Regions from separate parts of the Bacillus sp. JJ1122 genome, predicted to be linked through region 3. Evidence: riboswitches for the same ligand, from Rfam matches in the RefSeq annotation. Region 3 holds a riboswitch; each other region holds the start of a gene.

Region 1 (3,279 bases), on a different contig from region 3:
AAACCGAATCCAAACCAGATCACCAATAGAGGAGCCAGAACGATAATGGGTACATTCTGAGATAAAATTAATAATGGATAAAAAGCATTCTGAAGTGCAGGAACTAAGTGAAGCATCATGGCAATCAGGAAACCAAACGCTGCCCCGAGCAAAAGCCCAGCAATTGCCAATTCTAGTGTTGCCCCGACATCGGGTAAAAATAATGAATAACTCTCCATCGCTTCTTTTACTATGACAGAAGGGGCGGGTAACAGCCATTCAGGAATCTCCATAAAACGGGTGATTCCTTCCCAAAACATAAAGAAAAGGAGGAGAACCAAAAATGGTCTCCAGCCCTTATTCCAGATTGACTTCATTAGCGGTACTTCTCCGTCAGTGTATTCATTGTGATTCCAGTTGGCTGATACAGGATTTTCACCTGTGAAATAACATTAGGTGAACCCAATTCAACCATTTTTTTATTCATCTCAGCAATCACCGATAAGAGTGTTTCAAGCTCACCTTCCATCGTTGTTTCCAAAGGATGGACTTCATATTTCACTCCAGTTTGATCAATAATACTAATTGCCTCATCTACCAATTTTATGACTTCCTCTGTTGAAGAAGCCTTTGGGATAATTTGTACACTTACAAGTGCATTCGCCATTGTCCGTTCCCTCCTTATTCTGGTAAAAATTCATTCGTAAAGGCTTTTTTAGCATCCAATTCCTTCTCCAGAAGCCCGTTTTCTAACATCCATTCACTGTAATTCTTCCAAACCTCCAGCTTTTGCTCTCCCCAGCGATCTGCATCATCCTGATACTTTGGAGAAAGCCATTCCTGGCTTTTCTTAACCAGTTCTTTATCCAGATCAGGTACGGCCTTGATCAGGATATCGGCACTTTCTGACGGATGATCGATTGAAAATTGATATCCCTCTGTGAGTGCCTCCATGAACGCCTTAATGGTTTCCGGATCATTCTTGACCATCTTTTCATTTGTGCTTATGACAGGTGTATAATAATCAAGCTTCTTCGAGTAGTCTGTTAAATACACCATATTGATTGGTTCATTTCTCAACTCTGCTTCTACACCAGTCCAACCATAATAAATCCAGGCAAAATCAATATCCCGTTTTACCGCTGTGAAAAAGTCTGAGTTCCCCATATTAACAATTTTCACTTTTTCTACATCAGCATTTTCCTGTTTCATTAATGAACTGATCACTTCTTTTTCAATGGGCGATCCCCAGCCTCCATACGTTTTGCCTGCAAAGTCCTTTGGCGAAACAATGTTTTTAGCTTTCGGTGATGCAAAGCCTGAGGTGTTATGCTGGATAACAGCAGCCAGCGATACGAGTGGAATTCCCTGAATCCTAGCCTGAGTAATTCCTTCCTGATAACTTACACCAAACTCTGCCTTCCCTGATGCGACCAGCTGATCAGCTCCCGCTTCACCAGGTAAAAGAATTTCTACATCCAGTCCATGCTTCTTGAAGTATCCTTTTTCCTTTGCAACATAAATTCCTGTATGATTCGTATTCGGAGTCCAGTCAAGCACGATTGAAACCTTTTTCAATGAATCCTTTTCCTTGGCTGTCGGTTCATCCGATGAACAGCCGGCAAGACTCCAAATGTATAAAAATCCGAAAAACAACACCAATAATTTCTTCATGATTCTCCCTCTTCCTGTATTTACTTGACAATGAAGGTGGAAAGGAAGGCTTAAACAAACAGAAAAATGCGCTCGGGGAATCCCAAGCGCATGAAAAAATCCATAATAAACGATAAACGTCTATCAGAAGATGTTCCCTACGCTGGTACTAACCAGATCAGGTTAAAGGGTCAGCATCTATGGACACTTTCTCAGCCGGCACCACCGGCTCCCCTACATTTCCAATTCTCCAATTGTCAATTCTACTATATAGAAAGTTTTTTGATTCGTCTAGGAAAATAAAAATATCTTATGGTTATCAAGTATCAGACTAGATGAAAATTCTATAAAAAAAAACGCGAATCCCTTTAATAGGAATTCACGCTTCTCAAGTATGATTCCTACTGGGTTCGAACCAGCGACCTCTACCCTGTCAAGGTAGCGCTCTCCCAGCTGAGCTAAGGAATCGTTATTCTGTTTGTCCTTATTAGCGAGGACATTTATTAATATATAATGGAATGATTCTAATGTCAATATAATTTTCCTAATCAGACTTATCGATCCGCTAATCATTTCGCATTAAGTTAGTTGACGGCTTAATTGATTTTAGTCGATTAAAAATCGCACTAACCTTGCTCGTTTTGAAAAAGACCGCGCCCGATGAAGTTCGCTGTCACTGGCTGCTTTCCAATCTCCCTTGCCCAGACTGAAATTTGCCCAATGTGGTGAATTTCATGTGCAAGGGTATGTCTCATAATCTCACCCCAGGTGAAGATAACGCTGCTGCCATCTGACTCTCGAAGCTGTAAGATTCGGTTTTCCATCTCACCATTCCAGGCAAGAACGAACTCTTTTACCTCAGCTTTAAATTTTGCATCCAATTTTTTCACCTTATCCAAGGTATTATAAAGCTCAAAGTTCTCCTGGAAATCGTCTTTTCCCTGAAGCAAGCGAATCCAGCTCCATTCCACGTCAATAATATGAAAAAGGGTCTGTAATACACCTCCCATTCCTCCTGTCCGTGCAGCGAGCAGTTCTCCCTCACTAACCCCTTCACACCACTTATACCAATCATCCCGGACTGCCCAATTGTAGTTAAACAACATTTTCATTCAGCATCCCCCTCTAAATCTCCCTTATTGCTTTGATCACACTATTAATATATTCATCCTCATGCGGGACAAATTGATCTTTTACTACCTTCAAAACCAGAGGTTGCTTTTGACCATCGGGATTTAGTGTAAAACCCTCTGCCTCCAATTCCCTCACTTCTCCAAACCAGAGCTTTTCAAAAGCGTCGAGACTGGTCCTTATTATTCCTGAGACTTCCTCTTTTTGCAGGCTGTATTTCTCTAAAGGGACATGCTTGTTATACACATACACATGGCACATTTCTTTATCGATAAAATTTGAACTAACAAGTGAAGCCTTGATTGTCCCCACGAAAAATAACTCATCCAACCCAATGTCTATTCCCAGCTCTTCCTTAACCTCCCTTAAACCATCAACTGTATCTTCATTTGCTAAAAGATGGCCAGCAGCAGTGATATCCAATAGATTTGGATAATCCTTTTTAACAGAACTGCGGATTTGGAAATAAATAAAGTCCTCTCCTGCTATCCTCTCAGTAAACCAACAATGAAAGGT
Region 2 (3,279 bases), on a different contig from region 3:
GCCACAATGAATACAAAAATGATATTTCTGTTAATGAATTTTTTTAGCCGGAAATATTAATCTTATCAAAAGTAAAATGTTGAGGAACTATTGTCTAAAGCTTAAGTCAGAATGCAGGATTTCTTAATGGAAATTCGGGGTGTTATATTTATGCCTGAAGGTCTGTATTAATTTTTAGCAAAAAAAGGAGCACAGGATAACCTGTGCCGTCAAAGGATTATATTTTTAAAAGGGGGTCAATTTCTACTTCTATAATACCCCATGATTATTTCACTACTGTTACAGAAGAATTAATAAATAATTACGTTTTGTTAATTTATACCGCCAGGCACTTTTTTTACCAGCAAAAAGGAAATTTTTATCAATGTAAATGTATTTTTATTCCGTACAAAACTAAATACCCGCAGGCAAAGTTCCTGCGGGGAGTTTTAAAGTATCTTATTTTAAGCGTTCGCTTTTAATTCTTCAAGCAATTCTTCTACATAATGCTGTGCGTTCTGTGCAGCGATACTGCCGTCGCCAGTAGCTGTCACGATTTGGCGAAGTGTTTTTTCACGGATATCGCCAGCTGCGAAGATGCCAGGAACTTTCGTTTCCATAAGCTCGTTTGTTTCAATATATCCGCTGCTGTTTGTGATTCCAAGGCTTTCGAATGGCTTTGTTAATGGAACCATTCCGATGTAGATGAATACACCGTCAGCCGGGAATTCCATTTCTTCCCCATCCTCTTTCGTAGATACGAGCGTCACACTGCCAACCTTGCCGTCTTTATCGTTGATTTGCTTAACAGTATGGCTCCAGATAAAGTCAATTTTTTCATTTGCAAACGCGCGATCCTGAAGGATTTTTTGCGCGCGAAGTTCGTCACGTCGGTGAACGATTGTCACTTTTGAAGCAAAACGTGTTAAATAAACGCCTTCTTCAACAGCAGAGTCTCCGCCGCCGACAACAAGAAGTTCTTTATTTTTAAAGAATGCTCCATCACAAACTGCGCAGTAAGAAACGCCGCGTCCGCCTAATTCCTGCTCGCCAGGAACACCGATCTTTTTATATTCTGCACCTGCAGAAATAATAATTGAGCGCGCTTTATATTCTTTGCTGCCAGCTTTGATCGTTTTGTATTCTTTGCCGTCGATGACTTCTTTTACATCACCATAAGCATATTCAGCACCGAATTTTTTAGCGTGATCAAACATTTTAGTTGAAAGCTCAGGTCCAAGAATGTGGTCAAATCCAGGGTAGTTTTCAACTTCTTCCGTATTGGCCATCTGTCCGCCAGGAACGCCGCGTTCAAGCATCAATGTAGATAAATTCGCACGTGATGTATAGACAGCAGCCGTCATGCCTGCCGGGCCAGCACCGATAATGATGACATCATAAATTTTCTCTTCTGACATGGTGTACAACTCCTTTAAAATCAAAATCCGCATTAACTTCCGTTTTCATTCGAAAATAGTATTTCCTGCCTAAACATATCCTATAAAACAAGAGACATATAGTCCAAAAATATGCTTAGAAAAATTGGCTGTTCACGTAATTGACACTAATGATTTGAAGCGTAAAAAATTTGGTTGGATGTGGTCAAGATTTCCTTGCGAACTTTTTTTCTGTCCAGCTTTATTCTTTGACAATTTTCTGAAGGGTGTTATGCTGATTTACAGATAATAATTAAATACGCAATATTCATCTGCTAGGGGAGCCTTTTGTTAAGGCTGAGATTAAAGTGAAACTTTAAGACCCTTCGAACCTGATCTGGATTATACCAGCGTAGGGAAGTGGAGTATCTGGAGCTTTTTTTGTTTCACTTTGCTGCCAATACAACCACTTTCTGCCTAAAGAAAGTGGTTTTTTTATTGGGAAAAAGCATCCTTCGCCGGCAGGATGTTGAATCTTTATTAACCAGGAGGTCTATTATGTCTACTTTTACACAGTTGATCCGCCAAGAAGCAAATGAGATTTGGGAAGCGAATTTTAACCACCCATTCGTCCAGGGAATCGCCAAGGGGACCTTATCTCTTGAAAGCTTTAAATATTATATTTTGCAGGACTCCTATTACCTCTCCCATTTTGCCCGTATCCAGGCAATTGGTGCATCGAGAGCTGAGGATTTATCCATAACGGCAAAAATGGCTGCCCATGCCCAGGGTACATATCAGGCCGAGCTTGGTTTACATGAAAGCTTTATGGGACAGCTTGGTGTCACGAAGGACGACTTGAAAAGCTTCGAGCCAGCTCCGACTGCCTACGCCTATACTTCACACCTTTACCGAGTTTCTGCATCGGGAAGCCTGGGGGAAATCATTGCCGCTATCCTTCCCTGCTACTGGATCTACCACGAGATTGGAGAACTGCTTAAGAATGCTGCTCCGGAAACGCCAGTTTACCAGGAATGGATCGCCGCTTATGGAAGCGACTGGTTCACCGAGCTTGTGAACGAGCAGATCGACCTTCTTGATGCTCTTGCAGAAAAAGCTTCAGAACATGAAAAAGAAAAAATGAAACAGCACTTTTTGATCAGCTGCCATTACGAGCTGCAATTCTGGGAAATGGCCTTCACGCTGGAAGGCTGGTCTACCAATCAATAAAAGGCCATCACAAAGTAAGCATCTTTAAAAGCAAAAAAAGTGTCATACCCGTTATTGGGGATGACACTTTTTTTAAAACAGCTAACCTCATTCTGCCAGGCAGAAGGGTTCCCGCTCTTCAATTAAATGCTGTCTTCTTCATGAAGAAATTCGTTCGCCAAACTAATATATTTTGAAAGTGTTGAAACGGACAGTCCGTATTTATTTGCAACTGCTTGTTTCGAAGTCTTGATATTTCTTAGCTTATCCCAGAGATAATCTACAGCGGCTGCCCATGCTTTCTTATTTTTAAAATCATAGCCAGCTTCTACTGCCTGCTCAAATACTGAAAACCACATAATATAAACACCAGCTTCATTTTTCCCGATCGGCTGATGGTGATCATACAATAGCTTAGCCGTTTCATGCGCGCCGGCAACTTCTTCCTTCTGATCGTTCAACTTGCCTGAAGCGACGTATGCAAGGTACGATTTCTCGACTTCCGTCATTTTATCGGTCGACTTTTCCGCAGCAAGGATCTCTTTCTTTTTTGAAGAAACAGATGTCAGGAAGAGAGCGAATAATCGTTCTTCAGCATAATCACTGTTCAGCTGATGAAGGATCGCCGCAACCTGCGACTCGAATTTACCGCCTGGGTTTTCTGACCAAGGTTCCATCCCCTCTTTTTCAGGAGTGTATTCGAGAACCTTTTTCC
Region 3 (3,279 bases):
GGTGGTGTGTTAAAGTGTTATGCTTTGGCTTCGAAGAGTTTGGCAACTTCGATGATTGTTTCTACGGATTTTTGCATGTTGTCTACTGAAATGTACTCGAATCGGCCGTGAAAGTTTTCGCCTCCTGTGAAGATGTTGGGTGTAGGCAGTCCCATATAGCTTAGCTGAGATCCGTCTGTGCCGCCGCGGATCGGCTTCACAATTGGCTTGATCCCGAGGTTTTCCATTGCTTCGTAAGCAATGTGGACGATTTCCTTCACTGGCTCGATTTTATCCTTCATATTGTAGTACTGATCGTTCAATTCCAGGTGGACGCGGTCTTCACCGTATTTTTCCTTCAGTTCCCCCGCGATCTTCTCAAACAAATTCTTTCGTGCCTGAAAGCTGTCGCTGTGGAAGTCGCGGATGATATATTGCAGTTTCGTTTCTTCCACGTCGCCATTAATGGAGCTTAGATGGAAGAAGCCTTCATATCCTTCCGTATGTTCAGGGGCTTCTTCTGCCGGCAGCTTGCTGTGGAATTCCATCGCGATTTTCGCAGAGTTGACCATTTTGCCTTTTGCTGTACCCGGGTGAACATTCTTCCCTTTGAACGTCAGCTTCGCACCAGCTGCGTTAAAACTTTCATACTCAAGCTCGCCAAGCGGGCCGCCATCAATCGTATAAGCAAATTTAGCATTAAACGCGGCTACATCAAATTTATGAGGTCCTCTCCCGATTTCTTCATCAGGTGTAAAAGCAACCCTGATCTTGCCATGCTTAATTTCTGGATGCTTAATCAAATAAGCCATCGCAGTCATGATTTCAGCAATGCCAGCTTTATTGTCTGCTCCAAGAAGGGTAGTGCCATCCGTTGTGATCAATGTGTGCCCTTTATATTGCGGAAGCTCCGGGAAATCCTCAGGTGACAGAACAACACCCAGCTCTTTATTCAGAACGATTGCACCGCCATCAAAGTTTTCAATGACCTGTGGGTTGACGTTCTTTCCGGTAAAATCAGTCGCTGTATCAACGTGAGCAAGAAAGCCGATCGTTGGTACATCCTTATCTGTAGTGGAAGGAAGCGTCGCCATCACATAACCGTTCTCGTCGATGGTGACTTCTTCCATGCCAATTGCCTTCAATTCATCCACAAGCATATTGGCAAGCGTTAGCTGGCCATCTGTCGAAGGGCAGGTTTCACTGTTTTCATTGGATTGCGTATCAACTTTTACATAAGAAGTAAATCTTTCAATAATCTCGTTTTTCAATTCCCTTCATCTCCCATTCTTGAGTATATTTTCATATTATCATATATCCCGATGAACTCAATTTGTATTGGGTTATAAAAAATGTACTTATAACTAATAAATTCAAATCCCTTTACATATATAAAGGTTAAGGCTACTATGAAAATAATTAAATATTCGTTGTACTACTAGGGGAGCCCTGTGTTGGGCTGAGAGGAAAACATCAGTTTTTTGACCCTTTGGACCTGATCTGGGTAATACCAGCGTAGGAAAGTAGTGAGAGATGTTTTTTTCCCTTACATTGCTTTTAAGCCAGGTCCTATTAGGATCTGGCTTTTTTATTTGGCTGTTTTCTAAAAGATTGTTGTTTTTTAAAGTGGATTGTTTGATAGCAAACCATTAAAAAATAAGTTGATTGGAGCGGAGGGTGTATGAAAAACAAATTAGATATAACTATTGATGATGCTATTTACTTTATGGAGATGATTAGATCTGTATGGAGCCCTCATTTCGAACCTGGATACGGTAAACGGAAACCATACCTAAAAATATTAAAAGATCGTGAATCAAGTGAATACAATCGGTTTATTAAAGTGTATAGGTCCATAAAACATATTTTATCAGATAGGGAACAGTTTATCTTAGATCAAGTTTATGCACTAAACAACAGTAGAGCTCAACATAGAGAGATTGGCGAACAATTAGACGTGTCTCCTGAAAGAATCAGACAAATCATTAAAAAGGCTGAAAATACACTAGCAAGAGAGTTGTTGAAGAATACGGTAAGCGAATATAGGAAATGACGGGTAACGATTGAAATCCAGCCTGCCGAGAAAGCTCACCGCCTTCGCATTGGAAAGCAAGCATCCTGAAGTGAAAATCAACTTATTAAACACAACAAAGTACTAAAAAACTGCATTTATTTTTAATCTGGACCAAGGTCAATGAAGAGGATCAAAGTCCTGTTGATTGCAGTGGGAAGCGAGATTTGCCTGGAGCGGAAATCAACAGACAACTTAGCAGAACATATTTTCAAGGAGGTACTAAAAATGGAATTAAAAAATCAGGTAGTATTGGTGACTGGCGGGAGCCGGGGGTTAGGAGCAGAAACGGTAAAAGCTTTTGCAAGAGAAGGCGCGAGAGTCGTAATCAACTATTTTCAAAGCGAGCAAAAAGCAAGGCAGCTAGCAGAGGAAATCGGGGATACCGCATTTGCTGTCCATGCAGATGTCAGGAATTCAGAACAGGTCCAGAGCATGTTCAGAAAGGCAAAGGAGCACTTTGGCACACCGATTACGACCATTGTGAATAACGCGCTAATCAGTTTTAAATTTGATCCTGTTGCAAATAAGGATGCTTATTCAATTGGCTGGGAAGATTACCAGCTGCAGCTTGAAGGCTCCATCCGCGGTGCGCTGAATACCATTCAGGCTGGACTTCAGGATATGGAAAGCATGAAATTTGGGCGGATCATTAACATTGGTACAAACCTGTTCCAGAACCCGGTTGTGCCTTATCACGACTATACGACGAGCAAGGCTGCCTTACTTGGTTTTACCAGGAATATGGCCAATGATCTTGGCAAATATGGCATCACAGTAAATATGGTGTCGGGCGGTTTGCTAAAAACAACCGACGCAAGCTCTGCTACTTCTGAGGAGGTTTTCAAGCTGATCCAATCATCGACTCCACTGAAAAAAGTAACGGACCCAGCTGAAGCGGCAGATGCCGTTGTGTTTTTTGCATCACCTTGGGGGCGTGCGGTTACGGGGCAAAACCTTGTCGTAGATGGCGGACTTGTTATGGACTAAGAGAGTTCGTAACAAGAAGGAAAAGGTGATTTCCCAGTTGTAAATTTCATTGCACATAGGGGAGAGTTCACCGTAAGCAAAGGGAGGAATTGACATGGAAAAATCAGAGATTGTCAGTATGCTAAACAAAGTGCGTACCCAAAAACCGCTGATTCATAACATTACAAACGTGGTTGTCACCAATTTTACCGCGAATGGGTTACTTGCATTGGGGGCATCGCCTGTCATGGCGTATGCCG

Evidence for each region. A riboswitch is a leader RNA that binds a small molecule or an ion and turns the genes downstream of it on or off. The one in region 3 is predicted to bind thiamine pyrophosphate.
Region 1: linked by a shared signal. The riboswitch ahead of V7201_RS11160 (ABC transporter substrate-binding protein) and the one ahead of V7201_RS02325 (sigma factor-like helix-turn-helix DNA-binding protein) in region 3 are both predicted to bind thiamine pyrophosphate.
Region 2: linked by a shared signal. The riboswitch ahead of tenA (thiaminase II) and the one ahead of V7201_RS02325 (sigma factor-like helix-turn-helix DNA-binding protein) in region 3 are both predicted to bind thiamine pyrophosphate.

What each region holds. Positions count from the first base shown of each region.
Region 1 is NZ_JBALQL010000019.1:86,978-90,256, reverse strand. Features, by position in the region: gene V7201_RS11170 (ABC transporter permease) at 1-356, opposite strand, end outside; gene V7201_RS11165 (thiamine-binding protein) at 356-646, opposite strand; gene V7201_RS11160 (ABC transporter substrate-binding protein) at 661-1,653, opposite strand; TPP riboswitch at 1,771-1,878, opposite strand; tRNA gene V7201_RS11155 (tRNA-Val) at 2,028-2,100, opposite strand; gene V7201_RS11150 (DinB family protein) at 2,259-2,744, opposite strand; gene V7201_RS11145 (NUDIX hydrolase) at 2,758-3,279, opposite strand, start outside.
Region 2 is NZ_JBALQL010000001.1:40,832-44,110, reverse strand. Features, by position in the region: gene trxB (thioredoxin-disulfide reductase) at 444-1,397, opposite strand; TPP riboswitch at 1,683-1,791, shown strand; gene tenA (thiaminase II) at 1,914-2,585, shown strand; gene V7201_RS00190 (tetratricopeptide repeat protein) at 2,708-3,279, opposite strand, start outside.
Region 3 is NZ_JBALQL010000003.1:9,512-12,790, reverse strand. Features, by position in the region: gene pepT (peptidase T) at 18-1,250, opposite strand; TPP riboswitch at 1,410-1,518, shown strand; gene V7201_RS02325 (sigma factor-like helix-turn-helix DNA-binding protein) at 1,661-2,032, shown strand; gene V7201_RS02320 (3-oxoacyl-ACP reductase) at 2,279-3,040, shown strand; gene thiM (hydroxyethylthiazole kinase) at 3,135-3,279, shown strand, end outside.